DNA from 2 places in the Achromobacter sp. 1014246743 genome. Region 2 is predicted to be linked to the other one. Evidence: riboswitches for the same ligand, from Rfam matches in the RefSeq annotation. Region 2 holds a riboswitch; the other holds the start of a gene.
What was found. A riboswitch is a leader RNA that binds a small molecule or an ion and turns the genes downstream of it on or off. The one in region 2 is predicted to bind glycine.

Region 1 (14,470 bases), on a different contig from region 2:
GAACTGGCCACGCTGACGCGATTGGGCCTGCTGGATGCGGCCCAGGCCGACGTCGCGCTGGGCCGCGTGCGCCTGACCACGCGCGAGGACGCCCGCGCGGACCTGGCCCGCGCCCGGGTCGTGTTCGAAGCCGTGCCCGAGCGCCTGGACGTCAAGCGCGACACCTTCGCCTGGCTGGGCCGCGCCTGCGCGCCGGACAGCGTCATTGCGTCCACCACGTCCACCTTCCTGGTCACCGAGCTGGCCGAACAGGTGCACGGCCCCGCCCGCTTCCTGAACGCGCACTGGCTCAACCCGGCGTATCTCATTCCGCTGGTGGAAGTGAGCCGCGGCCCGCAGACGTCGGAAGCGGCGTTGCAAGCGCTGCTGGCCGTGCTGCGGCTGGCGGGCAAGACACCGGTGCAGTGCGCGCCGGCGGCCGGCTACATCGTGCCGCGCATCCAGGCCCTGGCCATGAACGAGGCGGCCCGCATGGTCGAGGAAGGCGTGGCCAGCGCCGCAGACATCGACACGGCCGTGCGGCTGGGCTTCGGCCTGCGTTTCTCGGTGCTGGGCCTGCTGGAATTCATCGACTGGGGCGGCGGCGACATCCTGCATTACGCGTCCCGCTATCTGGCGGACGCCATCGACCCACGCTTTGCCGCGCCGGACATCATCGCGCGCAACATGGCCGCAGGCCGCAACGGCCTGCGCGACGGCCAGGGCTTCTACGACTACGCCGGCATGGACGTGGACGCCTACAAGCTGCGGCGGCTGGGAGAACTGTGCGAACGGCTGCGCATCATGGGGCTGCTGCCGCGCCATGACGGGGCCAAGGCGGCAGGCCAGGCCTGAGCCCCGTCAGGCCGCCAACGTCTCCTCCACCCGCACGCAACGTACCTCGTGTCCTGGCGCGATGGCGGTGATGGCGGGCACGGCGGCCAGGCAGGGCGGTGCCGCCAGCCGGCAGCGCGGCGCAAACGAACAGCCCGGCGGCAGGGCCGCCAGGTCTGGCGGCGATCCGGGTATGGTTTCCAGGCGCGTACCCTTTTGCATCGCGCCATGCGCACGGCCCTTGAGCAACGCCTGGGTGTAGGGATGACGCGGCGCGCGCAACAGGTCGGCAATCGTGCCCTGCTCCACGATGCGGCCGCCATACATGACCGCCACGCGGTCGGCAATCTCCGCGGCCGCGCCGATATCGTGCGTCACGAACACGATGGCCAAGCCCAATTCACGTTGCAGTTCGCGCAACAGCAGCAGTATCTGAATCTGCACCGTGGCGTCCAACGCGGTCGTCGGCTCGTCCGCCAGCAACACCTTGGGGTTGCAGGACAGCGCCAGCGCGATCATGGCGCGTTGCCGCATGCCGCCCGACATTTCGTGGGGATAGGCCTGCAGCCGGCGTTCGGGGCTGGGAATGCGCACGCGCTCGAACAGCGATAGCGCGCGCGCGTGGGCATGGGCGCGCCCTTGCCCCGAATGCCGCCGCACCATTTCTTCGATCTGGCGGCCCACCGGGTAGACGGGATCGAGCGCCAGCAGGGGCTCCTGAAACACCATCGACACGACCGGCCCGCGCATTGCCGCCAATTCGCGCGGGCTCATCGCAAGCACATCCTTGCCATCCACCCGCATTTCACCGGTGATGCGCGTGCGCCGCGGCGGATGCAGGCGCATCAACGCGCGCAAGGTCACGCTCTTTCCCGAGCCGGATTCGCCGATGAGCGCCACGGCTTCGCCGCGCCCCACGTCCAGGTTCACGCCATTCAAGGCATGCACGGTCTTGGCGCCGGCCTTGAAGGCCACGTCCAGGTCGCGGATACTGACCAGAGGCGTTGTCGTCATGCCAATGCTCCAGAGGCCTGATAGCCGGATTCGGGTTGATACATGAGGCAGCGCACGGCCTGCCCGTCATGCGCGGCCAGCACCGGCGCTTCCTGGGCACAGGCCGCGCGCGCCTGCGCGCAACGCGTGTGGAATCGGCAGCCTGGCGGCGGGTCGATGGGGTTGGGCGGATCCCCCGACAAGGGCGCCGTCTCGGTCCGCTGGCCGGGTTCCATGGACGGCATGGAACGCAGCAGCGCCTGCGTATAGGGGTGGCGCGGCGTGTCGAATACCTGATCCACCGGCCCCAGCTCCACGACTTCCCCCAGGTACATCACCATGACCCGATCCGAGATGTACCGCACGACATTCAGATCGTGGCTGATGAACATGTAGGTCAGGCCGAAGTCCGTTTTCAGGTCCAGCAGCAGATTCAGCACCTGCGCTTCCACGGATTTGTCCAGGGCCGAAACGGCTTCGTCCAGGATCACCAGGCGCGGATGCAGCGCCAGGGCGCGCGCGATGTTCACGCGCTGGCGCTGGCCCCCTGACAATTCATGCGGATAACGTCCGGCAAAGCGCTGCGCGTCCAGCCCCACCCTGCCCAGCAGCCCGCGCGCCACCCCGATCGCGTCGCGCCGGGGCATGCCGTGCACTTGCGGACCGAAAGCAATGGAGTCCTCGATGGTCATGCGCGGATTGAGCGAGGAATAGCTGTCCTGGAACACCATCTGGGTCTGCCGCCGGAACTCGCGCAGCGCGAGTCCGCGCGACCCCACTGTCACGCCGTCGAACACGAGTTCGCCACGGTCTTGCCGGGTCAACTGCATCACCAGGCGCGCCGTCGTGGATTTGCCGCAACCGGACTCGCCCACCACGCCCAGGGTTTCGCCTTTCTTCACGTCGAAGTCCACGCCGTCGACCGCGCGCACGGCGCTGCCGCCCTTGCGCCGCGACAACGGATCGCGCTTGAGCGGGAAGTGCTTCGTCAAGCCGCGCACGCTCAGCAGCGGTTGCGCGGGGCCGCCCACGTCCTCGTGCACCACGGGCAATACACCGGCAAGCGCATTCATTCCTTGACCTCCATGGCTGAGCGCAATCCGTCGGAGAACAGATTGAAGGACATGGACGTGATGAAGATCATCACGCCGGGCAGCGCCGCGACCCACGGCTGGGTATAGATGGCGGTACGCAAGGTATTGAGCATCAGGCCCCACTCCGGCTCCGGCGGCCGCACGCCCAGGCCCAGGAACGACAGGCCGGAGGCGAGGATCATCGACACCGATATCAGGCTGGTCGAATAGACGAAAATGGGTCCCAGCACATTGGACAGCACGTGGACGCGCACGATGGTGAAGCCGGACGCGCCGGACGCCCGCGCCGCATCGACATAGTCGCTGCGCCGAACCTGTGTCGTGACGCTTTCCGCCACGCGCACGATCTGCGGCACGAACACGATCGTCAGCGACAGGATCGCGTTGAAAATGCCGGCGCCCAACGTGCCGGACAATGCAATCGCCAGCAGCACGGAAGGAAACGCGTAGAACACGTCCACCACGCGCATGATGACGGTGTTGACCCAGCCTCCGGCGTAGCCGGCCAGAATGCCGATGCCGCTGCCGATGGCAAACGCGACGATGACCGGCACCACCCCCATGAACAGCGACAGACGCGCACCCAGCATCAGGCGCGACAGCATGTCCCGCCCCAATTCGTCGGCGCCCAGCGGATAGCCTTCGGTGCCGATGGGTCGCAGACGCTTGAGCATCGACGCCTGGAACGGGTCCGCGGGCGTGATCCACGGCGCCAGCAGTGCCATGACGACCAGCGCCAGGATGAGGATGCCGGCGCCCATCGCCACCGGATCGCGCCGCAGACGGCGCAGGGCGTTGGCCCAATAGCCGGGCGAACGCGCCACGGCGACTGTCCCGGGGGAACCGCTTGCAAGGGAAATGGCCATGTTTCTCAGCTCCTTTCGATGCGCGGATCGAACAGGCCTTGCAGAATGTCGACCGCCAGGTTCAGGACCACGAAGAACAGCGCCAGCACCAGGATCGTGCCCTGCAACAAGGGAAGGTCCCGTTGGAATATGGCGGCATTGAGCAGAAAGCCCGTGCCCGGCCACGAAAACACCGTCTCGATCAGGATGGATCCGCCCAGCAGATACCCAAGCTGCAGGCCCATCACGGCAAGCGCCGTCGGCGCGCAATTCTTGACCACATGCAGGAACACCCCCAGCTCCGTCAGGCCGCGCGCACGCAGGCCCACCACGAATTCCTGCGCCAGGGTTTCGGCGACCAGGGCGCGCACGGTGCGCGCGATGATGCCCATCGGAATGACGGACATGGTCACCGCAGGCAGGATCATGTGACGCAGATGGGCCCAATCGGCCGTCCACTCGCCCGAGCCGCCGGGCCCCGCACCGGTCGGCGGCAACCATGCCAGTTGCGCCGAGAACACGATGACCAGCACCATGCCCAGCCAGTAGTGCGGCACGCTGACGCCTATCACCGAGACGAACGAGGCAATGCGATCCAGCAAGGAATTGCGGTGATAGCCGCCGACAAACCCCAGGAATGCGCCCACGACGAAGCCCAGCATCGTCGCCACGCAGGCCAGGCGCAGCGTATTGCCCACGGCGTTGAACACTTCGGCCGCCACGGGTCGGCCGGAGGCGATCGAGGTGCCCAGGTCTCCGTGCAGCGCGCGCCACAGCCAGCCCGCGAACTGCTCGGGCAAGGGTCGGTCGAAGCCGTACAGCTGCATCAACTGCCGCTGCAGGTCGGCCGACGCGTCGGGCGGCAGGATGGACACCAGCGGATCGCCTGGCGCCAGGTGAATCAACAGGAAACAGAGCAGCGCGACCCCCGCCATGATGGGCAGGGCATACAGCACGCGCCGAAGTAGGTAGAACAGCATAGGCGGCACCCGCTCAGTGCGCCGAATGCCCTCCTCGCGGAGCGGCATCCGGCGCGTTCCAGGTCAGTCCATGGACATCGTGGCGATATCGATGAACCAGCTCTTGGGCTGGACGACGCCCTTGACCTTCGGCGAAATCGCGCGCGGGCCCACATCGTGAGCGATCCACACGAATGGCGCTTCTTCGACCACCCGCGCGTGCAGCCTGGCCAACGCCGCATCGCGTTCGGCCGGCACGAAGGTCGTGCGCGCGTCCTTGATCAGCCCGTCGATCTCGGCGTTGCCGAAGTAGCCCCAATTGTTGGAGGTGGGCGGAAAGGTCTTGGTGCTGACAAACCGCACGATGGCGAAGAACGGGTCCATGGCCGCGAAGCTGACGTTGATCGCATCGCTGCCGTTGGCGGATGGATCCTTCGCGCCCTTGCGCCAGTTGGTGAACAAGGTGTTCCACTCCACCACGTCGAAGCTCACGTCGAAATAGCAGTCCTTCAGGTTCTGCTGCACGAACTCGTTCATGGGCAACGGCTGCATCTGGCCGGAGCCCGAGGCCGATGTCTGCACCTTCACCTTGACGGGCCTGGCCTTGGAATAGCCGGCGTCGGCCATCAACTTGCGGGCCGCGTCCGGGTCATACTTGATGTCGAACTTGGGATTTCCCCACCAGGGATGGCCCGGGGGCACCGTGCCCTTGGGCTCTGCCATCATGCCGCCCAGCAATTGCTTGAGCTCGCCCCGGTTCACGCACAGGTTGGCGGCCTGGCGCACGCGCGGGTCCAGCCACGGCGAGCCCTCCTTGAACGACAGCTGCCATGGCCATACATGCGGCTGTTCATTGGAGTAGATGATGAACCCGCGGCTCTTGATTGCCTCGAAGGCGTCGGAAGCCGGCGCCTCGATCCAGTCCACCTGCCCCGACATCAGTGCGGCCGTGCGCGAATTGGCCTCGGGCAACGGCAACATCACCACGCGGTCGATCTTGGGCCGCCGCTTCTCGTCCCAGTACAGATCGTTCTTGACCACTTCCAGGCGCTCACGCGGCACGAACTTCGACATCTTGAATGGCCCCGTTCCCGAAGCGTCCGCGGCAAACGCCGCCCACGCCTTTTGCGACCGCTCGGCCGGGTCAGTCACCGACGCCGGCACCTCGGCCAGCTTCTTGTTCCATTGGGCCGGCGACGCCATGAACAGATTGGCCAGGTTGATGGGCAGGAAGGAATCGGGCTCGGACGTGGTCAGCTCCACCGTCAGGTCGTCGATCTTGCGCGCCGACACCAGCGTAGGCATGCGCGACGCCGTGACGCCGACCTGGCTGGGATCGAACTGCGGCGCCTGCTTGTCCAGTACCTTGCCCACGTTCCACACCACGGCGTCGGCATTGAAGGCTGACCCATCGTGGAACGTCACGCCCGGACGCAGCTTGAAGACCCACTTGGTCTTGTCCGCGGCATCCACGTCCCAGGACACGGCCAGGTCGGCGATCAGCACGCTGGGGCCGTCCTTCCTGGACAGGTCCCATTGCGTCAATCCGTCGTACATCGGAATGCCGGTAAAGCGGTTGCCCTCGAAACCCTGGTCGGGCTGGCCCAGGGTGCGGGGAATGTCGCCTGCGGTCATGCCGATGCGCAGGACTTTTTCGGCGTGGGCTGCGCGGGGTGCGATCCCGACGACACCCGCCAGGGCCAGGGCGGCGATCAGGACGTTGCTGCGGATACTTCGCGTCTGCATTGTGATTCTCCGAAGTCTTGAGGGGCATGAAGCCGTCATGAGGAACCAGCACCGGGCCCGCCCCGCGCAGGCCTGTCAGGCAGGTGCACAGTGCTGGTACACAATTTTTGTACAAGCAACTTCCATGCCATTGATCGCAGATTTGACGAAGTACAGGGGTAAATACGGAGTCCGCGCGGAAAATCCGCCCCCCGCGGGCAATATCGAGACGCCAGCCATCCGCCCGCACGAAGACGAGCCAGCGGCCACGGGTGAGCCGCGCCGGGGCAGGCACCAAGGCGGCGCAGCGCGCCCGCTCTTGGTGCGCCGGGCGTTACGCCGCCACGCCCGCCTGCGCCAGCATGGCGCGCAGCAGGACGTTGCATCCTGCTTCCAGGTGATCGGGGCGCGCGTCTTCGATCTCGTTATGGCTGATGCCGTCCTTGCAGGGCACGAAGATCATCGCCGCCGGGGCCACCCGCGCCATGTATACGGCGTCGTGTCCCGCGCCGCTGACCACCTCCATGGCCGACAAGGACAAGTCCCTTGCGCCATCCCGCACCGCCTGGACCAGCGGCTGCGCAAACGGCTGCGGCGCGAAGTACACCACCTGCTCCACGTGCGCCGACACGCCGCCGCGCCGGGCCGCGGCGTCCACCGCGGCGCGCAAGGCAACGTCCATCGCCGACAGCGTCGCGTCATCGGCGGCGCGCAGGTCCACCGAGAGACTCACGCGGCCCGGAATGACATTGCGGGAATTCGGGAACACGTCCATCCAGCCTACGGTGCCACGCGCGTTCGGGGCGTGCGCCAGCGCAATGTCGTTGACCGCGCGCACCAGGTCCGATGCCGCCAGCAGCGCATCGCGCCGCAACGGCATGGGCGTCGGACCGGCATGCGCTTCCACGCCGGTCAGCACCACGTCGTACCAGCGCTGGCCCAGCGCCGCCGTGACCACGCCGATCACGGTGTCTGCGGCCTCCAGCACCGGCCCCTGTTCGATATGCGCCTCGAAATAGGCGCCCACGCCATCGCGCACCGCCGGGGGAACGGCCGCTGCGCCGGCATAGCCGATCGCGGTCAAGGCGTCACGCACGCTGACGCCGTCGCGGTCACGCTGCCCCAGCGCATGGTCCAGCGTAAAGGCGCCGGCGTACACGCCCGAGCCCATCATGACCGGCACGAAGCGCGATCCCTCTTCGTTCGTCCACACCACCAGTTCCAGCGGCGCCTCGGTCTGGACACCGGCGTCGTTCAGCGTGCGCAGCACTTCCAGGCCCGCCAGCACGCCGTAGTTGCCGTCGAACTTGCCGCCGGTGGGCTGGGTATCGATATGGCTGCCCGTCATGACGGCGGGCAAGGCATTGTTGCGGCCCGGACGGCGCGCGAAGATGTTGCCGATGGCGTCCACGCGCAGCTCGCACCCCGCCTGGCGCGCCCAGTCCGAAAACAGGTCGCGGCCCTGGCGGTCCAGGTCGGTCAGGGCCAGCCGGCAGACCCCGCCCTTGTCGGTCGCGCCGATACGGGCCAGATCCATCAACGACTGCCACAAGCGCGCACCGTCCACGCGCAGATCAGCCAGGGAATCGAAGGCAGTAGAGGCAAGGGTCATGCAAGCTCCTGATACGCGAAGGGGACGTCGCCACGCCGCGCGGGCGGGCGGAGGATCGGCCATCGAAAAATAATGGCTGGTGTACCAGGCGCTGCAAATACACAATCGCGCTGAATCAGGCTCACTGTACAGGCGCGTTCGGGCTATCTGTATAGGTCAGAATCCGCAACGCCAACCGCACGCGGGCCTCGTTGGGATAGTTGCGGTTGGCCAGGATCACGATGCCCAGCTTGCGCGACGGCACGAAGGCCACGTAGGCGCCAAAGCCGTTGGTGGCGCCGGTCTTGTTGATCCACACCGCCTCCTGCGGCGCGCTCGGCGGCTGCACGGCCTGCACGGGCAGGGTTTCGAACGCCACCTTGGCCGAGTTGCCGGCCACCAGGTCATCCACCGATACCGGGTAGCGGTACTGCTCCCAGATCAGGTCCTGCGTCATCGCGCCCAGCTGGTAGTAGCCGGTATGCGTGGCCGCGATGGCGCGCTGGATGGCGGCATCCGCGGGCGCCACGCCCAGGTTCACCTCGACGAAGCGGATCATGTCGCGGGCGGTCGATTTCACGCCATAGGCCTCGTCCGCCAGCACGCCCGGATTCAACCGCACCGCCGCGTTCTGCTTGTTGTAGCCCCAGGCGTAGTCCGGCATTTTTTCAGGCGGTACGTTCACATAGGTGCTGCGCAGCCCCAGCTTGGGAAACAGGCCCTGCTCCAGCGCCGCCACGTAGGGCTGGCCCAGGCTGCGCGCCGCCACCACGCCCAGCATGCCGATGCTGGGATTGGCGTAGGTGCGGTGCGTGCCGGGCGCGTACTGCGGCGTCCAGGCCTTCAGGTAGGCCATCAACTGGGCCATGTCCTGCACGGCGTCCGGCACCTGCAAGGGAAAGCCCCCGGCCGTGTGCGTGGCCAGGTTGATCAGCGTGGTCTTGGCAAAGTCGGTGCCTTGCAGTTCGGGCACGTACCGGGCGGGGCTGTCGCCCAACGACAGTTTGCCCGAGGCCTCTGCATAGCCCGCCAGCGTCACGGTGAAGGTCTTGCTGATCGAGCCCAGCTCCAACAGCGTGTCGGGCGATACCGGCTTGCGCGGTGCGCGCGAGGCATCGCCGTAGTTGAAAAAGCGCTGCTCGCCGTTGCGGGTGACGGCGATCGCCATGCCGGGGATGTCGTACTGGCGCATGACCTCGGCCACGGCAGCGTTGATCGCCTCGTCAGCGGCCCGCGCCGACACGGCCGCGGACACCGCTGCCGCGGGCTGCCCCGCCGCCAGGGCGGGTCCGGCGCCTGCGGCCAAGGCCAGCAGCCCCATCGAAGCACGGAGTTTTTCTCTCAGGCGCATGCCATTCTTCCTGTCGTGTCATACCGGCTGGCGCCGGCCAAATGGCCGCCCAGTGTAGGACGAATTTGACGCATCCTGGTACTAACCCTAAGTCTCGTCCGACCGAAATTTTGGCTATCCTGCTCCGGTCGATTCAAAACCCCGCAGAAGAGACTCGCCCCCGTGGCGGGCGCCGACGGAGCAACCGCCCCGGAAACTCTCAGGCAACAGGACTGCGCGGTGTAGACAATCTGGAGAGAGGCGCCAGGCGCGCCCACCGAAGGGGATCCCGCGGCGCTCGCCGCCCGGGTGAAGCTCTCAGGTACCAAGACAGATGGGGTGCTGCTGCCGGTTGGCCGCAGCCACGCTATCTGGAGCCACCATGCCCCGCATCGCCATCATCGGCGCCGGTATCACCGGCGTCACGTCTGCGTACGCCTTGAGCAAACTGGGTTACGACGTCACGGTCTACGACCGCCAGCGCTATCCCGCCATGGAAACGTCCTATGCCAACGGCGGCCAGCTGTCCGCCAGCAACGCCGAAGTCTGGAACAGCGCCGCCACCGTCATGAAGGGCCTGCGCTGGCTGGGGCGGCGCAATGCGCCGCTGCTGCTCAACCCGCGCTTCAGCTGGCACAAGTATTCGTGGCTGGCCCAGTTCATGGGACAGATCCGCAATTACCGCCAGAACACCATCGCCACCACCCGGCTGGCCATCGAGGCGCGCCAGCACCTGTACGCCATGGCCGAGGAAGAAGGCATCGACTTCGACCTGGAACGGCGCGGCATCCTGCACATCTACCACGACGCCGCCAGCTTCGAGACCGCACGCCGCGCCAACGCGCTGCTGCGCGAAGGCGGACTGGAACGCCACGCGGTCACGCCCGACGAAGCACGCGCCATCGAGCCCGCGCTGCAAACGGCCTGCCACGGCGGCTTCTACACGCCGTCCGATGCCACCGGCGACATCCACAAATTCACCAGCGGCCTGGCCCGTGCCTGCGCGCGCCGCGGCGTGCGCTTCGAGCAGGACGCCGACATCCGCGCCATCAGCCGCGACGGCCTGCCCTACGTCTTGGACATTGCCCGCGAAGGCGGCACGCAACACGAACAGCACGAGGCCAGCGCCATCGTCATCTGCGCCGGCGCCGCCAGCCGCCAGTTCGCGCGCCAGCTGGGCGACTCGCTGAACATCTACCCGGTCAAGGGCTATTCCATCAGCGTGCACCTGGACGAGCCCGACAGCCGCGCTGCCGCCCCCACCGTCAGCCTGCTCGATGAAGCCGCCAAGATCGTCACCAGCCGCCTGGGCGACCGCTTCCGCGTGGCCGGCACGGCGGAATTCAACGGCTTCAACATGGACATCCGCGCCGAGCGCATCCAGCCGCTGGTGGACTGGACCCGCAAGCACTTCCCCGGCGTACGCACGTCACGCGTGGTGCCCTGGTGCGGCCTGCGCCCCATGACCCCCAACATGATGCCGCGCGTTGGCCCGGGCAAGCGGCCCGGCGTGTTCTACAACACCGGGCACGGGCATTTGGGGTGGACGCTGTCGGCAGCGACGGCGCAGATGCTGGCGGCGAGTGTGCGGGACGGGGTGTCGCTGGCGTAGCGCCTACCGCGCCAGCAACTGCGGCACCGAAGACGCCAGCAACGTCAGCCCCGAACACGTCAGCAGGCCCAGTACCGTGCGCCGGAACGTCACTTCGGAAATGCCGATGTACAGGCGGGTGCCCAGCAGCGTGGGGATCAGCATGGCCGGCGCCACCACCGCGAACATGGGCGCCATGTCGCGGGTGACGATGCCGGTGGCCAGGTAGGTGGCCATCGTCACCGACAGCATCGCCAGGTTGAAGTTCTGGATCACGGCGCGCTGGGTGTCCTTGTTGAAGCCGCGCAGCGTGCACCACAGCGTGGGCACGCTGCCCGCGAAACCGCCGATGCCGCCCAGCACGCCGCCGACCATGCCCACGGCGCCATCGCCCAGGCGGTTGCCGCCGATGCGCGGCAGCCGCTGCGACATCAGCATGACCGGGCACCACAAGGCCAGCAAGGCGCCCAGCACCGCCTTGAACCAGTCCATGTCCAGGTGCGGCAGCACCAGCACGCCCAGCGGAATGCCGGCCAGGCCGCCCGCCAGGAAGGGCCACAGCAGTGGCCAGTCAAAGCCCCGGCGCACCGAAAACACGGCCAGCAGTTGCCCGGTCAAGGCGCCGAAGACGGCCAGAGCGGCGGCCAGGCGCGGGTCCAGCACCCAGGCCCAGAACGACATGGCCACCATGCCGAACGCAAAGCCCGACAGGCCCTGCACGAAGCCCGCCACCGCCGCGCCGATCGCCACCACCCATACCGCGTCCATGCCTGCTGTCTCCTTGATTCCGGGGCCGGTTGCGGCCTCTTGATGTCATGACCGGGGATTCTAGGCAGGTGCGGCGGACCGGGCTATTTGAAGTGCTGATGAGGGAATAGGTTTTCGATGATGGCGCGCCGAAGCCTCGCGCGCGCCGTCGCACCCGATCCGCAAGCGTTCCGGCTAGCCTTGCAGGACCTCGTAGAAGCTTTCGGCCTCGCCCCGGTCGCCCAGCACGGTGGTCAGTCGGTCGAGCACGGCATCGCGGTAGGCCGGCTTGATGTCCCAGTCGTCGTCGCGCAGGTCTTCGTCCGCGTCCAGGTAGATCTCGCCCACGGCGGCCAGGGCGGCGGCCAGGGTCCAGAGGTCGGGCGCGATGTCATCGGGTGCCCATGTGCCGGTGCCGTGCATCGCATACAGGATGCGGCCGCTGCCCGTGTCCAGAATGAAGGGGTCGGCGTTCAGGTCGGCGATGACCAGCCAGTGGTCCTGCCAGGCCGGCACCCGTTGGCCGTTCGAGGCATCCCAGCGGTAGCCGGCCTGCAGATCCCACAGGCGGCTGAGCGCGGGAAAGCACACATTGGTTTCGGACAGCGTGACGCCGACCGGGCCGATGTGCGCGTGATAAGTCTCGCCCAACGGGCCGATGCGGGCATAGAAATCGGCCAGCGCGTCGGGCAGCGGGATGTCGCCGCGCCATTCGTCGCGGCCTTGCGGGCGAAGTTCACCGAAACGGGCAAAGCGGTCCCGCAACGCGTCGATGTCGATCATGCTGGCCCTTGGGTCAAAGGTAGATCGTGCCACGCAGGTACAGCGCCGCCTGGCCGCTGATGATGACGCGGCCGTTGCCGGGCAGTTCGCATTGCAGCTGCCCCTTGCGCGCCCCGCCCTGCTCGGCCGTCAGCGTCGTCTTGCCCAGGCGCTCGGCCCAGTACGGCGTGAGCGAGGTGTGGGCCGAGCCGGTGACGGGGTCTTCGTTGACGCCCACGCGCGGGCCGAACCAGCGCGACACGAAGTCGTAGCGCGTGGACGGCGCCGTGACCGCCACGCCGCGCACGTCGAACGCGGCCAGCGCCGAGAAATCAGGCTTCAGGCCGTCGATCAGGGTTTCATCGTCGATGACCAGCAGGTAGTCGTCGGTGCGGTACAGCGCCCGCGCGTCCTTCAAGCCCAGCGCTTGCAGCAGCGCGGCCGGGATGGCCTCGGCCACCGGTTGCTTGACGGGGAAATCCATCGCCAGCGCCTTGCCGGCGCGGCGCACTTGCAATTCGCCACTGCGGGTCGAAAAGCGCAGCAGGTCGTCCTGGACGCCCAACTGTTCGAACAGCACCCAGGCCGTCGCCAGCGTGGCGTGGCCGCACAGGTCGACCTCGACCGCGGGCGTGAACCAGCGCAACTCGTAGACATCGCCCTGGCGCACGAAGTAGGCGGTTTCCGACAGGTTGTTTTCTTCGGCAATGCGCTGCAACGTCGCGTCAGGCAGCCACGCGTCCAGCGGCACCACCGCGGCGGGGTTGCCGCCGAAGGGAGCGGCAGTGAAGGCGTCTACTTGGTAAAGGTCGAGCTGGGGCATGGGAAATTCCTGTGTCGTACGCGATGAAGCAGCCGTTATTTTGCTACAAGGCGCCGGGCGGGTGCTTGCGGCGGGTTGTCCTGGACTGCGCGTCTGGATTTTTCCAGACACTGGATTTTCGCCCGCCGACCCGATATGATGATGCTTCTTTCAAGACGCCCTCCCGGTCCGCCGGGAGGGCGTTTCTTTTGGCTTTTTCCAACCCAGAAGGAACCCTTGAAATGACCCATCTCCCCTCCTCCCGTTCGAACGTCGGCAACGACACCGCCGCGGCGAGCCTGTTGGGCTTTGTCCGCCACGGCCACGGCCCGGAACCCGTGCTGGTGCTGCACGACTGGCTGGGCGACCACGGCAACTACGCCGCGATGACGCCCTATCTGGACGGCGACGCCTGCACCTATGTGTTCGCGGACCTGCGCGGCTATGGCCTGTCGCGCCATCTGACGGGCGCCTGCTCGGTCGATGAGATCGCCGCCGATTGCCTGGCGCTGGCCAACCACCTGGGCTGGCCGCGCTTTAGCGTGCTGGGGCATTCGATGACGGGCATGGTCACGCAGCGCCTGGCGGCGAATGCGCCGGACCGCATCAAGCGGGCGATTGCCGTGTGCCCGGTGTCGGCCGCGGGCCATCGGCTGGGCCCGGACGCGTATGCGTTCTTTGCCAGCACGGCGCACGACGACGAGGCCTTTTGCCGCCTGATGCAATACGTGACCGGCGGCCTGGGCCGCGGCTGGGTGCAGGCCAAGCTGCGGCGGCATCGCGCGTCGGTGGCGCCCGCTTGCCGCATTCCCTACCTGGACATGCTGGTCCACACGGATTTCGTGGACGAGGTACGCGGGCTGACGACGCCGTACCTGGTGATCGTGGGCGACAAGGACCCGGGGCTGGACGAAGCCGCCATGCGGCAGACGTTCCTGGCGTGGCATCCGAACGCCCAACTGCGGGTGATGCCGAACTGCGGCCATTACCCGATGCAGGAATGCCCGCCGGCGTTTGCGGCGCTGATCGAGGCGTTCCTGGCGGACAAGGCCATCTGATCAGGCGCCGGCCCCACGCAGCAGCGCCCCCACCTGTTCCAGTTCGGCCTCGCTACGTGCGCTGTAGCCGATGACCACGCCGGGCGGCATTGTCACGCGCAGGCAGAAGTCGGCTACCGACTGGATGCCGATGCCGCGTGCCTGTGCACGGCGCAGCAGG
Region 2 (14,470 bases):
GGACGCGGGCAGCACCGGCGCCACCGACCTGCGCATGGAATTCCTGTGCAATGACTTCACCGAGAAGTGCTACGACCTGGTCGTCACCGCCACGTACGCCACCAAGAAGCCCGCCTCGCTGAAAGCCATCAACGCCTGGAACCGCGAATACCGCTGGACCCGCGCCTACCTGGACGAAAAGAACCAGGCCGTGCTGCAGATGGACATGAACGCGGAAGGCGGTATCGGCAAGGACAACCTGCAGATCCTCATCAATACGTACTTCAGCATCACCGAAGACTTTGCCAAGACCTTGACGGCCGCGCCGGCGAAGTAAGCCCTCGCGCGCAGGCTGCCCCGCCCCCCGGGCGCGGCGGCGGATACGACAAGCAAGGGGCCGCACGCACAGTGCGGCCCTTTTTGCATCCGCGCGCAGCCGCCCCGGGTGCCACCAAAGAAAAAGCCCCGGCTTGAAACAAGCGGGGGCTGCGGTCTTGCCACGCGGGCCCGCCTCGCGGCAGGCCCGTCGCACGCTTACGCGTAGGCTTCGATCGGCAGGCAGGCGCACACCAGGTTGCGGTCGCCATAGGCGTTGTCCACACGGGCCACCGGCGGCCAGTACTTGGCGTCGCGCAGGGAAGCCACCGGGTAGGCAGCCTGCTGGCGCGGGTAGTCGTGCAGCCATTCTTCGGCCAGCAGCATCTGCGCCGTGTGCGGCGCGTTCTTCAGGACGTTGTCTTCGCGATCGCGTTCGCCGCGCTCGACCTGGGCGATTTCCTCGCGGATCGAGATCATGGCGTCGATGAAGCGGTCCAGTTCGGCCACGCCTTCGGATTCGGTCGGTTCCACCATCAGCGTGCCGGCCACCGGGAAGCTCATGGTGGGGGCATGGAAGCCGTAGTCCATCAGGCGCTTGGCGATGTCTTCGGCGCTGATGCCGCTGGTTTCCTTGAGCGGACGCACGTCCAGGATGCACTCGTGCGCCACGCGGCCGTTGCGGCCCGCGTACAGCACCGGGTAGTGGTCGCGCAGGCGGGTGGCGATGTAGTTGGCGTTCAGGATGGCCACTTCGGTGGCGCGGCGCAGGCCGTCGGCGCCCATGAGCGCGATGTACACGAACGGAATCGGCAGGATGCCGGCCGACCCGAACGGGGCGGCCGAGACAGGGCCGACGTGGGCCTCGCCGGGCAGCTTGCCCTGCTCGTTGACCACGCCCGGCAGGTACGGCGCCAGGTGGGCGCGCACCGCCACGGGACCCACGCCCGGGCCGCCGCCGCCGTGCGGAATGCAGAAGGTCTTGTGCAGGTTCAGGTGCGACACGTCGGAACCGAACTTGCCCGGCTGCGCCACGCCGACCATGGCGTTCATGTTGGCGCCGTCCAGGTAGACCTGGCCGCCGGCCTGGTGCACCAGGTCGCAGATCTCGGTGACGGCTTCCTCGAACACGCCGTGCGTGGACGGGTAGGTGATCATCAGCGCGGCCAGCTTGTCGCCGACCTGTTCGATCTTGGCGCGCAGGTCGGCCAGGTCGACGTTGCCGTTGGCGTCCGAGGCCACGACCACGACTTCCATGCCGGCCAGCTGGGCCGAGGCCGGGTTGGTGCCGTGGGCCGACGACGGGATCAGGCAGATGTTGCGCTGGTGCTGGCCGTTGGCCTGGTGGTAGCCACGGATGGCCAGCAGGCCGGCGTATTCGCCTTGGGCGCCCGAGTTGGGCTGCAGGCTGATGTTGTCGTAGCCGGTGATTTCGCACAGCGCGGCCGACAGGCGGGTGATCAGCTCGTCGTAGCCCTGGCTTTGCGAGGCGGGCGCGAACGGATGGATCAGCGCGAATTCGGGCCAGGTGATGGGGATCATCTCGGCGGTGGCGTTCAGCTTCATGGTGCACGAGCCCAGCGGGATCATCGTGCGGTCCAGCGCCAGGTCCTTGTCGGCCAGCTTGCGCAGGTAGCGCAGCATGTCGGTTTCGGATTGCACGCTGGAGAACACCGGGTGCTTCAGGATGGCGCTTTCGCGGGCCACGGCGGCGGGAATGCCGCTGGCGGCCGCGGCGTCCAGCGCGTCGATGTCGAGTTCGACGTCATCGCGCTCCAGGCCGGCGGCAAACACGTTGACCAGCGCTTGCAGGTCGGCGGCGGTGACGGTTTCGTCCAGCGAGACGGCCAGGCGGGCGCCGTCGACGCGGCGCAGGTTGATGTGCTCGCACTCGGCGGCCGTCAGGATGGCCGGGGTGGCGGCGCCGGTTTCCAGCAGCAGCGTGTCGAAGAAGGTGTCGTTGGCGACCTTGATGCCCAGCTTGCCGAGTTCGGCGCGCAGGATGGCGGTGTAGCGCTGCACGCGATGGGCGATGCGGCGGATGCCGGCCGGGCCGTGCCACACGGCGTACATGCCGGCCATGACGGCCAGCAGCACTTGCGCCGTGCAGATGTTGGACGTGGCCTTTTCGCGGCGGATGTGCTGTTCGCGTGTTTGCAGCGCCAGGCGCATCGCCGGGTTGCCCTGGGCGTCCTTGGACACGCCGACCAGGCGGCCGGCCATGTTGCGCTTGAAGGCATCCTTGCAGGCCATGAAACCGGCGTGCGGGCCGCCGAAACCGAACGGCACGCCAAAGCGTTGCGCCGAACCGACGGCGATGTCGGCGCCCCATTCGCCCGGGGCGGCCAACAGCGCCAGCGCCAGCAGGTCGGTGGCGACGGCCACCACGGCGCCTTGGGCGTGGGCCGCGTCAGCCAGCTTGCGGTAGTCGGACACCGAGCCGGTGCTATGCGGGTATTGCAGCAGCACGCCGAAGCATTCCGGCAGGCCCTCGGCTTCGTCGCCGATGGCGATTTCGATGTCCAGGCCTTCGGCGCGCGTGCGCACGACTTCGATAGTCTGGGGATGCACGTGGCGCGAGATGAAGAACACCGGGCTCTGCGACTTGGCGCCGCGGCGGGCCAGCGTCATGGCTTCGGCGGCGGCGGTGCTTTCGTCCAGCAGCGAGGCGTTGGAGATGTCCAGCCCGGTCAGGTCGGCGACCATGGTCTGGTAGTTCAGCAGGGCCTCGAGGCGGCCCTGCGAGATCTCGGGCTGGTAGGGCGTGTAGGCCGTGTACCAGGCGGGATTCTCGAGAATGTTGCGCAGGACCACGTTGGGGGTCTGCGTGCCGTAGTAACCCTGGCCGATGTAGTTGCGAAAGACCTTGTTGCGGCCGGCGATCTGCTTCAGTTCGGCCAGCACGTCGGCTTCGCTGCGCGAGGGCGGCAGCGCCAGCGGGGCCTGGCTGCGGATCTTGGGCGGCACGACTTCTTCGATCAGGGCGTCCAGGCTGGCGCTGCCGATCACGGCAAGCATGGCGGCCTGGTCGGCGTCGGAGGGGCCGATGTGGCGGGGAATGAAGTCGGTGTGGGTGTCTAGGGCGCGCGACATGGAGGGATCTCGGGGTAGCAGGTGTCGTCGGGGGACGAACGGTGATGCATCTTGCGGACGGGCGCGACGCCTGGCGCCGCCGCCCGCCCGGACAGGCTTAGCCGTTGGCGACGGCTTCGTAGCCGGCAGCGTCCAGCAGCTTGTCGGCATCGGCGGCGTTGACCGGCTTGATCTTGAAGATCCAGGCCGTGAAGGCCGATTCGTTGATCAGGTTGGGGTTGCTTTCGAGTTCGTCGTTGAATGCGACGATTTCGCCGGCGACCGGGGCGTAGATGTCGGAGGCGGCCTTGACCGACTCGACCACGCCGGCGGTTTCGCCTGCGTTCAGCTTGGCGCCGACCTTGACGTCGCCGACGAAGACCAGGTCGCCCAGTTGGTCCTGGGCGGTATCGGTGATGCCGACGACAAACACGTCGCCTTCGGCTTTGACCCATTCATGGGACTGGGTGTACTTGCGATCGGTGGGCAGACTCATGGGAACTCCTGAGGGATTCGGGTAGAAGAATGGTGTTGCGCGCCTCGCGCCGGCAGCCCGCCCGCCACGGGGGGCCTGCGGCGCGAAGCTTCGAGTTTACGAGTGTTCGACGGCTTTGCCGTTACGGACAAACGGCAGTTTGCAGACCAGGGCGGGCACCCATTTGCCGCGGATGTCGACCTCGACCGTATCGCCCGCGGCCACGCCTTGCGGCAGGCGGGCAAAGCCGATCGATACGCCCAGCGTGGGCGACATGGTGCCGCTGGTGAGTTCGCCGGTGCCTTGCGCGGTGCGCACGGCCATGTGGGCGCGCATGACGCCGCGTTCCTGCAGCTTCAGGCCGACGAAGGCGGCGGGCGTGGCGAATTGTTCCAGCGCGTCGCGGCCGATGAAGCGGCGCTCGGGGTTTTTCAGGGACACCGTCCAGGTCAGCGCGGCCTCGCCGGGCTGGGTCAGTTCGTCCATGTCCTGGCCGTACAGGTTCATGCCGGCTTCCAGGCGCAGCGTGTCGCGCGCGCCCAGGCCTGCCGGGCGCACGCCCTGGGCGACCAGGTCGCGCCACAGCTGCACGACGTCGGCAGCGGGCAGCACGATTTCAAAGCCGTCTTCGCCGGTGTAGCCGGTGCGGGCCACCAGGGTGTCGTCGCCGATGCGGGCGGCCACGAACGGGGTCAGCGGTTCACTGGCGGCCTGCCAGGCCGGGCGCGCGGCCCAGACCTTGGCGCGGGCGTTGGGGCCCTGCACGGCGACCATGGCCAGGTCGCGGCGCGGCGTGATGGTGACGTCGAACTTGCCGGCCTGCTTGACGCGCTGCATCCAGGCCATGTCTTTGTCGGCGGTGCCGGCGTTGACGACCACGCGCCATTGGTCGGCGGCGAAGAAATAGACGATCAGGTCGTCGATGACGCCGCCTTGCGGGTTCAGCATGCAGGTGTAGAGCGCCTTGCCCGGCACCGTCAGCTTGGCCACGTCGTTGGCCACCAGGCGCTGCAGGTAGGCAAAGGCATCCGGGCCGGTGACGTCGGCGTTGAGCATGTGCGAGACGTCGAACATGCCGGCGTCCTGGCGCACCGCGTGGTGCTCTTCGAGTTGCGAGCCGTAGGCCAGGGGCATGTCCCAGCCGCCGAAATCGACCATGCGGGCGCCGGAGGCGATGTGTTCGTCGGCCAGCGGGGTGCGTTTGAGGGTTGCGGACATGCAGGGGACTCCGGAGCGGCAGCGGTGCCAGGGTTACGGAATGCCGCTGGCAGATGGGCAATGCGCCCCCGCACAACGGCTGAATCTTCCGCCCCTCTGTCCTTTTGCCTGAGAGTTGCCCCGCGTGGCGGGTTTGCACCTTCGGCGCCTGGGCTGCGCGCTATGTCCCTGATTGGGCAGCGGCGCCAGGTCTCTCCAGAGTGCTGTTTTGCCGCGTCCGCACGGCATAAACCGGGACAGGGCAAACATGTGCGGTATGGGATACCTGAGCGATTCCGGGCGAATTGCGCCTTCGGCGGCGGCTGCGGTTAACAGCCGCTCTCTCCCGCAACATGCGTGACAGCGCCGAAAGCATACCGCGAAACGCCGGCTTCGCCCAGCGCCGCGCGGCCTGTCACCGGCGGCCCGCAACCTGTTCGCAACGCCTAGCCCAGCGCCGTGTCCAGCAGCATCATCAGCACGAAGCCCAGCATCAGCCCGCAGGTGGCATAGACCTCGTGTCCCTTGCGATGCGATTCGGGGATGATTTCGTGGCTGATCACGAACAGCATGGCGCCCGCCGCGAATCCCAGGCCCCAGGGCAGCATGGCCGCCGACCAGCCCACCACCGCCGCGCCCAGCACGGCGCCGACCGGCTCGACCAGGCCGGACAGCATGCCCAGCGCCACCGCGAACGAGCGCTTGTAGCCGGCGGCGATCAGCGCCACGGCCACCACCAACCCTTCGGGGATGTCCTGGATGGCGATGCCGGTGGCCAGCGCGGTACCGCGCACCGGATCGTTGCCCGCGTAGCCCACGCCGATGGCCAGGCCTTCGGGCAGGTTGTGCAAGGTAATGGCGAAGACGAACAGCCAGGTACGGCGCAGCCGATGCGCCTCGATGCCTTCGCGGCCCTTGATGAAGTGTTCATGCGGCAGCAGCCGGTCCATCAGCAGCAGCGCGGCCGCGCCCAGCAGGATGGCCGCACCGACGGTCAGCCCGGCTCCCCAGGGGCCGGCGCCCTGCGATTCGGCTGCCGCGATGCCCGGCGCCACCAGCGAGAACGCGCTGGCCGCCAGCATCACGCCCGCGCCGAAGCCGAACATGCTGTCCTGCATTTTCTGGGGAATGGTGCGCGCGAAAAGAATGGGCAGCGTGCCCGCCGCGGTGGCGCCGGCGGCGACCATGCCGCCCAGCAGCGCGTCCGCCACATGGGGTGCGTGCACAGCGAGATAGACCCACAGCTGATGCAGGCCCAGGCAGGCGACCAGCACCGCCAACGTCCAGACACTGACGCTGGTGGCTGCGGGCCGGATGCGATGACGGCTGAATGTGTTCATGGACCTGCCCTCGCGCAATGCCGGATCAGCCGATGGCAGCGGCGTAGCGGCGCGCCACCTCGGGCCAATTGACGACATTGTAGAAGGCGCCGATGTATTCCGGCCGGCGGTTCTGGTACTTCAGGTAGTAGGCGTGCTCCCACACGTCCAGGCCCAGGATGGGGGTGTTGCCCTGCATCAGCGGGCTGTCCTGGTTGGCGCTGCTTTCCACCACCAGCTTGCCGGCCGGGGTGACCGACAGCCAGGCCCAGCCGCTGCCGAAGCGGGTCAGCGCTGCCTTGGTGAAGGCCTCGCGGAACGCGGCCAGGCCACCCAGTTCCGCATCGATCGCGCGGGCCAGCGCGCCATCGGGCTCACCACCGCCCTGCGGCGACATGACGGACCAGAACAGGCTGTGGTTGGCATGGCCGCCGCCGTGGTTGCGCACTGCGCCGCGGATCGCCTCGGGCAGTTGGTCCAGGCGGGCCACCAGGGCTTCGACCGGCTCGTCGGTGGCGATACCGGCGCCGTCCAGGGCCGCGTTCAGGCTGGTGACGTAGGTCTGGTGGTGCTTGCTGTAGTGGATTTCCATCGTCATGGCGTCGATATGGGGTTCGAGCGCGTCATAGGCGTAGGGCAAGGTCGGCAGGGTGTAGGCCATGGCATGTCTCCGTCAGGACGGCGCCGCCGAAAGCGGGGCCGAATCGATTATCGAAAACATAAATGATATGTATTTTTATTTGATATAACAATGGTGGCGTTGCCGAGGCTGTCATGGCGGCGGGCGATGCGGCCCGCCGGCCGCGTGGACACGGCCAGTGGCGGCCTGGCCGATCGCTGCCGTGAAACCGTCCGAGAATGAAAGCGAAGCGGCGGTCCGCGAACGCGGGCGCCGCGCCTACAGCGCCTTGCCGCAGGCCACGCCCGAGGCCCAGGCCCACTGGAAGTTGTAGCCGCCCAGCCAGCCGGTGACGTCCACGGCTTCGCCGATGAAGTACAGCCCGGGGGTGGTCTTGGCCTGCATGGACTTCTGGTCCAGCCCGCGGGTGTCGACGCCGCCGCGCATGACTTCGGCCTTCTTGTAGCCGGCGGTGCCGCTGGGCACCAGCGTCCATTGGTGGATGTCCTGCGCCAGCGCGCGCAGGGTCTTGTCGGGGGCATCGGCCAGGCGCAGCGCCGCCAGGCCGGGCTTGCCGCCCTGCTCGGCCAGGTGCAGCCAGCGGTCGGCCAGGCGCTTGGGCCACAGGCCGGCCAGCACGGTATGCAATTGCTGGCGGTTGCCGGACTTGGACGCCAGCAGCTCGTCGGCCAGGTCGCGCCCCGGCGCCAGGTCGATGACGATGGGTTCGCCCGGCTTCCAGAAACTGGAGATCTGCAGAATCGCCGGGCCCGACAGGCCTCGGTGCGTGAACAGCAGGTCTTCGAGGAATTCGCCGCGGGTCTTGCCCTGCCCGGTGTGCAGGTTGACTTCCAGCGCCACGCCGGACAGCTCCGCCAACGGTTGCCATTGGGCCGCGTCGAAGGTCAGCGGCACCAGCGCGGGGCGCGGCTCGACCACCTTCAGGCCGAACTGGCGCGCCAGCTTCAGGCCGAAATCGGTAGCGCCCAGCTGCGGGATCGCCATGCCGCCGGTGGCCACCACCAGCTTGGCGGCCCGGATGGGGCCCTGGCTGGTGCGCAGTTCGAAGCCGGCCTCGCCATGGGCCACCTCGGCCACCTGGCAGCCCATGCGCCACTTCACGCCGCCCGCGTCACATTCGGCGCGCAGCATCTCGATGATGGATTCGCTGGAATCGTCGCAGAACAGCTGGCCACGATGCTTTTCGTGCCAGGCGATGTGGTGGCGCTTGAGCAGCGCCAGGAAGTCCTGCGGCGTGTAGCCCGACAGGGCCGACCGGCAGAAGTGCGGATTGTCGGACAGGAAATTGGCCGGGCCCGCCCCGATGTTGGTGAAGTTGCAGCGGCCTCCGCCGGAGATGCGGATCTTTTCGGCCAGGCGCTCGGCATGGTCGACCAGCACCACCCGCAAGCCACGCTGGCCGGCAACCGCTGCACACATCATGCCAGCGGCGCCGGCGCCGAGAACGGCAACATCGAACATCGGAACAGTCGGCCCGTATCAGTCTTCGATCAGGCAGTCGACGTAGTAACGCTTTTCGCCGTCCGGACCCACTTCATCGGCCAGGCCGTGGATGTAGGTTTCGAAGCCCGGGAAGCGCTCGTTGAACTCGCGCGCGAACTGCAGGTACTGGACGATGGTGCGGTTGAAGCGTTCGCCCGGAATCAGCAGCGGGATGCCCGGGGGGTACGGCGTCAGCAGCACGCCCGTGACGCGGCCTTCGAGCTGGTCGATGTCCACACGCTCGACCTCGCGGTGCGCCATGCGGGCAAAGGCGTCGGACGGTTTCAGCGCCGGCACCATGTCGCTCAGGTACATCTCGGTGGTCAGGCGGGCGACGTCGCGCGCACGGTAGGCCTCGTGGATTTCCTGGCACAGATCGCGCAGGCCCATGCGCTCGTAGCGGCGATGGTCTTTGCAGAAGTCCGGCAGGATGCGCCACAGCGGCTGGTTGCGGTCGTAGTCGTCCTTGAACTGCTGCAAGGCGGTCAGCAGCGTGTTCCAGCGGCCCTTGGTGATGCCGATGGTGAACAGGATGAAGAACGAGTACAGGCCGGTCTTTTCGACCACCACGCCGTGCTCGGTCAGGTACTTGGAGACGAGCGCGGCGGGGATGCCGGTTTCGCCGAAGCTGCCCGACATGTCCAGCCCCGGCGTGATGACCGTGGCCTTGATCGGGTCCAGCATGTTGAAGCCTTCGGCCATTTCGCCGAAGCCGTGCCAGTGGTCGTTGGCTTCGAGAATCCACTCGTCGCGGTTGCCGATGCCTTCGGACACCAGGCGGTTCGGCCCCCAGACCTTGAACCACCAGTCGTTCTTGCCGAATTCGGATTCCACCTTGCGCATGGCGCGGCGGAAGTCCAGCGCTTCGCGAATGCTTTCCTCGACCAGCGCGGTGCCGCCCGGGGGTTCCATCATGGCCGCGGCCACGTCGCACGACGCGATGATCGCGTACTGCGGCGAGGTGGACGTGTGCATCAGGTAGGCTTCGTTGAAGACGTTGCGGTCCAGCTTGCGGGTTTCGGACTCCTGCACGATGATCTGCGAGGCCTGCGAAATGCCGGCCAGCAGCTTGTGCGTCGAGTGGGTGGCGAACACCATCGCGTCCTGGCTGCGCGGGCGGTCCTGGCCGATGGCGTGCATGTCCTTGTAGAACTCGTGGAACGCAGCGTGCGGCAGCCAGGCTTCATCGAAGTGCAGCGTGTCGACGTAGCTGCCCAGCTGCTCTTTGATCATTTCCACGTTGTAGATGACGCCGTCGTAGGTGCTCTGCGTCAGCGTCAGGATGCGCGGGTTCTTGTTCACCGCTTCGCGCGCGAAGGGGTTGGCCTCGATCTTCTTGCGGATGTTGTCCGGGTGGAATTCTTCCAGCGGGATCGGGCCGATGATGCCCAGGTGGTTGCGCGTGGGGCGCAGGAACACCGGGATCGCGCCCGTCATCGTGATGGCGTGCAGGATCGACTTGTGGCAGTTGCGGTCCACGACGACCACGTCGCCCGCGGCCACGTTGGCATGCCACACCACCTTGTTCGAGGTGGACGTGCCGTTGGTCACGAAATAGCAGTGGTCGGCGTGGAAGATGCGCGCGGCGTTCAGTTCCGATTCGGCGATCGGGCCGGTGTGGTCCAGCAGCTGGCCCAGTTCGTCCACGGCGTTGCAGACGTCGGCGCGCAGCATGTTCTCGCCAAAGAACTGGTGGAACATCCGGCCCACCGGGCTCTTCAGGAATGCCACGCCGCCCGAGTGCCCGGGGCAGTGCCACGAATAGGAGCCGTCCTGCGCGTACTTGACCAGCTCGCGAAAGAACGGCGGCGGCAGGCTGTCCACGTAGCTGCGCGCTTCGCGGATGATGTGCCGCGCCACGAATTCGGGGGTGTCCTCGAACATGTGGATGAAGCCGTGCAGCTCGCGCAGGATGTCGTTCGGGATGTGTTCCGAGGTGCGCGTTTCGCCGTACAGGTAGATGGGGATGTCGGCGTTGCGGAAACGCAGTTCGCCGATGAACATGCGCAGGTTCTTGATCGCGCTGGCCACGTCCTCGGGCGAATCCACGTCGAATTCCTCATCGTCGATCGACAGGATGAAGGCGCTGGCGCGGCTTTGCTGCTGGGCGAACGAACTCAGGTCGCCGTAACTGGTCACCCCGATCACCTCGACGCCCTCGGCCTCGATCGCTTCAGACAAGGCACGAATACCCAAACCGGACGCGTTCTCGGAACGGTAGTCCTCGTCGATGATGAAAATAGGGAAGCGGAATTTCATGCAGGCGCTCCTGGGGCAAGCGAAACGGACCGGTGTGGCGGACGCGAGTGTACTTCTAGTGAAAAACCGTCTGATGACAGGCGGCGCGAAGGTCCCGCCAGGTGGGCGGGAATGGCCGAATTGTAGGGCGGTTTTTCCCCAGGCCCTATGGTTTTCCCGAAGATGGCCGCACACGGGCCCCGACGGGGCCCGCGACAGGCCCGTCCCCGGGCCCGCCCAAGGCGGCACTGCTTAGCGGATGGTGCGCGCTTCGCCCGCCCGCAGCGCGGCGGTGAAGGCATCGAAGTACGGCGGAATGGCCTCGGCGTCACCGTAGCGGATGCGCCGCTCGACCTTGGCGATGGCGCCGAAGCAGATCTCGGCATCGGGCTCGCCACACACCAGCACGACCGGGTCTTCGTCGTCGCAGACCTCGTACAGGCCACCATGGGCCCGGCGCGCCACTTCGTACAGATAGGCGGCCGCGCCGACGGTCTGCATGGGGGTCAGGGGCAACGAGCCGACGTGCGCGGCTTCAAGCGCCGCGTCGAGCGCGTGGATGCTGGAGGGGGAGTAGTCGAGCGTGGCCCCGGCGGATCCGGCGGCCTGGACGAAATCTTGCGCGGCGTTGGCCACGCGCGCCACGAACTCTTCCTGGACTTCGTCGCGCTTGGCGTCCTGGTTTATCTTGAGGAAACCGAACATCATTGGCTCCTTTGTGAAAACCGCAAGCGGCGTTAGGGCCATTATAGGCAACCCGGCCGCCTATACTGGCCAGTAGGCTCCCGAACCGTTCCCTATTCCCAACACTTGCCCGCATGCCCTCCAGCGCCCCACTTGTCCGACGCCTTACCCCCGCAGACGCCCTGTCCCTGCGGCAATTGCGCCTGGACGCCCTGCAGGAAACCCCCGAGGCGTTCGGATCAAGTTACGAAGAGGAACACACGCTGACATTGGACGATATCCGCGGCTGGATCGCCCCCGCGGACGACAGCGCCATGTTCGGCGTGTTCCTGCACGACGCGCTGGCCGGCATGGTGGGCGTGGCGCGGCAACGCAAGCTGAAGATGCGACACAAGGCGCATATCTGGAGCATGTATGTGGCGCCGGACTTCCGCGGCCAGGGCCTGGCCCGGCTGCTGATGCGTGCAGCCATCGACCACGCCGCCGGCATGCGTGGCGTGCGCCAGGTGCAATTGAGCGTCACCGCCAACAACGCCGCCGCCTTCAATCTGTACGCCGCGTTGGGATTCGAGGAATACGGCCACGAATGCGAGGCCCTGTGCGTCAACGGCGTGCTCTACGACGAGCTGCTGATGGCGCTGCCGCTGGCCCGCAGGTAGCGCCCTGCCCGTTCAACCCGAGCGACGGCGCGCGCCGTAGGCCCAGACCTGGTTGCGGCCGCCGTCCTTGGCCTTGTACAGCGCCTGGTCGGCCGCCTTGATGACGGCATCCGGCGCGCGCAGCGCATCGCCGCGCTCGGCCACCCCGATGCTGACCGTGACTCGCAACGGCCGCGAATTGCGCCCGCCGCGGCCGCCGCGCCGGCGCTGGCCGACCTGGTCCGCCTTGGGCCGCGCCGGCTTGTCGCGCAGGCGCATCTGGTAGGCCTCGATCGCGCGCCGCACGGTTTCCAGATGCGGCATGGCTTCGACCGCGGTCTTGCCCGGGAACACCAGCGTGAACTCTTCGCCGCCGTAGCGGTAGGCATAGCCGCCGCCCGCCACCCGGCGCAGTTGCGACGCCACCATGCGCAGCACCTGGTCCCCCACGTCGTGGCCGTGCGTGTCGTTGAAAGCCTTGAAGTGATCCACGTCCGCCATCGCCAGCGTATAGACGCGGCCCATGCGTTGCAGCCGTTCGTTGAGGGCGCGGCGTCCGGGCAGGCCGGTCAGCTCGTCGCGGAACGCCATGTGAAAGCCCTCGTGCGCCAGCGAAATCGACAGCGCGGTCAGCGCGGCCGACGCCATTACGGCCAGCTCCAGCGGATGCTGGGCGCCGCGCGGCAGGGCCCAGGCCATGCAGACAAAGCCCAGCCATTGGCCGGCCTGTTGCGGGCGGCCATAGCGCAGCAGCAGCAGGGTCAGCGTCAGGCCCGTCACCAGCAGCGCCGCCAGGGCTTGCACGGGCAGGCCCAGACGGGCCAGCATGCCTTGCACCGCCAGCGGGCCGAACCCGTCCGCCACGCCATCCTTGCCCGCCAGGGCGATGGCGGCCGCCCCCAGCGCCATCAGGCCGATGCGGGCAGCCATGTCCAGCAGCAGGCTGGAACGCTCGGCCCACAAGGCGTTGATGGTGTAGGCCAGCGACCACCACACCAGCGCCGGGGCCAGCGCCCAGGGCGCCTGGTTGGCCAAGACGGGCCACAGGGCCACCGCCCCCAACACGCTGAGCATCAGCGCCAACGTCTGCGAGCGCTGGTACATCAGGCAGATCGCCGCCCCCACCAAGGCCATGACCCAGGGCACGAAAGGCACGATCTGCGTCAATGCAGGCGGCCATTGCTGCCATAGCAGCAGCCCGCCCGCCGCGAATACCGGCAGCGCAGGATAGAACAACAGGGGCAGCCAGGGAATGTGGGGGTAACGCACGGGTAGGGCCTTGCTCACGCTTGCTGAGATGACGTCGCCAAATCGGCAAACACATATCTCTTTTTACGGTCACGGCCCGGGGTTCTTTAGCGCAGCAACGATCTGGGCGGGGCCTGCCGCGCGGGGTCGGCGTCGTGCTATGTTTTCGCGACGCTCCTTGCCGGAAAACCTCATGCGCATCCTGGTCAATATCGACGTTCCCGATCTGGAACAAGCCATCGCCTTCTACCGGGACGCCTTCGGGCTGGTGCTGCACCGACGCCTGGGCCCCCAGGCCGCCGAGATGCTGGGCGCCTCGGCCCCCCTCTACCTGCTGGAAAAGGCGGCCGGCACGCCGGCCGCAGGCAGCGTGCGCCAGCCGCGCGACTACGACCGCCACTGGACGCCGGTGCACCTGGACGTGGTGGTCGACGATGTCGACGGCGCGGTGCAACGGGCGGTGACGGCGGGCGCACGGCTGGAAGACGCCGCCGTCTCGCATGCATGGGGCCGCATTGCCCACCTGAGCGATCCGTTCGGCCACGGCATCTGCATCCTGCAGTTCCTGGGCCGCGGCTACGACGCGCTGACGACCACCTCGCTCCGCGACCTGCCGGTCACCGATGCCGATTTCGAAGCCCTGCTGGCCCTGCGCATCGAGGCCATGCGGGACAGCCTGGAACGCCTGGGCCGCTTCGACCCCAAGCGGGCGCGAGCGCGGCTGCGCAATACCTTCCGGCCCGATCACACCTGGTTCATCGAGCGGGACGGCGCGCGCGTCGGCTTCTATGCCCTGCGCCCGGACGGCGACGGGCTGCGGCTGGACCATCTGTATGTGGTGCCAGGCCATGCAAGGCCTGGGGGTGGGCGGCCAGGTGCTGGACCGCCTGCTGCGCGATGCCGACAGCCGTGGCCTGCCGGTGCGCGTGGGCGCGCTGCGCGGCAGCGACTCGAACCGCTTCTACCGCCGGCACGGCTTCGTGCAGGTGGAAGAAAGCGAATGGGATATCGATTATCTGCGCCCCGCGCCGGGGCGCAGGGCCTGATACACCGTCGCGACCGGGGCCGGGTCGGACGGGGCTCGCCGATCAGGTGCGCGGCAGGGTGACGCCGGTCTGGCCCTGGTACTTGCCGCCACGGTCGCGATACGAGGTCTCGCAGACTTCATCGCTTTCCAGGAACA

Region 1: linked by a shared signal. The riboswitch ahead of AC6LJ2_RS15520 (D-amino acid dehydrogenase) and the one ahead of gcvT (glycine cleavage system aminomethyltransferase GcvT) in region 2 are both predicted to bind glycine.

What each region holds. Positions count from the first base shown of each region.
Region 1 is NZ_JCBANA010000033.1:36,055-50,524, forward strand. It holds gene AC6LJ2_RS15480 (3-hydroxybutyryl-CoA dehydrogenase) at 1-834, shown strand, start outside; gene AC6LJ2_RS15485 (ABC transporter ATP-binding protein) at 841-1,827, opposite strand; gene AC6LJ2_RS15490 (ABC transporter ATP-binding protein) at 1,824-2,879, opposite strand; gene AC6LJ2_RS15495 (ABC transporter permease) at 2,876-3,766, opposite strand; gene AC6LJ2_RS15500 (ABC transporter permease subunit) at 3,772-4,725, opposite strand; gene AC6LJ2_RS15505 (ABC transporter substrate-binding protein) at 4,789-6,450, opposite strand; gene AC6LJ2_RS15510 (Zn-dependent hydrolase) at 6,764-8,041, opposite strand; gene ampC (class C beta-lactamase) at 8,163-9,371, opposite strand; glycine riboswitch at 9,506-9,596, shown strand; glycine riboswitch at 9,598-9,688, shown strand; gene AC6LJ2_RS15520 (D-amino acid dehydrogenase) at 9,733-10,962, shown strand; gene AC6LJ2_RS15525 (sulfite exporter TauE/SafE family protein) at 10,966-11,709, opposite strand; gene AC6LJ2_RS15530 (SUKH-4 family immunity protein) at 11,884-12,471, opposite strand; gene AC6LJ2_RS15535 (PhzF family phenazine biosynthesis protein) at 12,485-13,273, opposite strand; gene AC6LJ2_RS15540 (alpha/beta fold hydrolase) at 13,495-14,310, shown strand; gene pdxR (MocR-like pyridoxine biosynthesis transcription factor PdxR) at 14,311-14,470, opposite strand, start outside.
Region 2 is NZ_JCBANA010000027.1:52,908-67,377, forward strand. It holds gene AC6LJ2_RS13470 (DUF945 family protein) at 1-316, shown strand, start outside; gene gcvP (aminomethyl-transferring glycine dehydrogenase) at 514-3,387, opposite strand; gene gcvH (glycine cleavage system protein GcvH) at 3,485-3,862, opposite strand; gene gcvT (glycine cleavage system aminomethyltransferase GcvT) at 3,959-5,059, opposite strand; glycine riboswitch at 5,146-5,268, opposite strand; glycine riboswitch at 5,302-5,397, opposite strand; gene AC6LJ2_RS13490 (ZIP family metal transporter) at 5,485-6,378, opposite strand; gene AC6LJ2_RS13495 (superoxide dismutase) at 6,404-7,018, opposite strand; gene AC6LJ2_RS13500 (aminoacetone oxidase family FAD-binding enzyme) at 7,256-8,458, opposite strand; gene AC6LJ2_RS13505 (arginine/lysine/ornithine decarboxylase) at 8,477-10,738, opposite strand; gene AC6LJ2_RS13510 (hypothetical protein) at 10,970-11,422, opposite strand; gene AC6LJ2_RS13515 (GNAT family N-acetyltransferase) at 11,536-12,060, shown strand; gene AC6LJ2_RS13520 (GGDEF domain-containing protein) at 12,073-13,308, opposite strand; gene AC6LJ2_RS13525 (VOC family protein) at 13,448-14,395, shown strand; gene dcd (dCTP deaminase) at 14,376-14,470, opposite strand, start outside.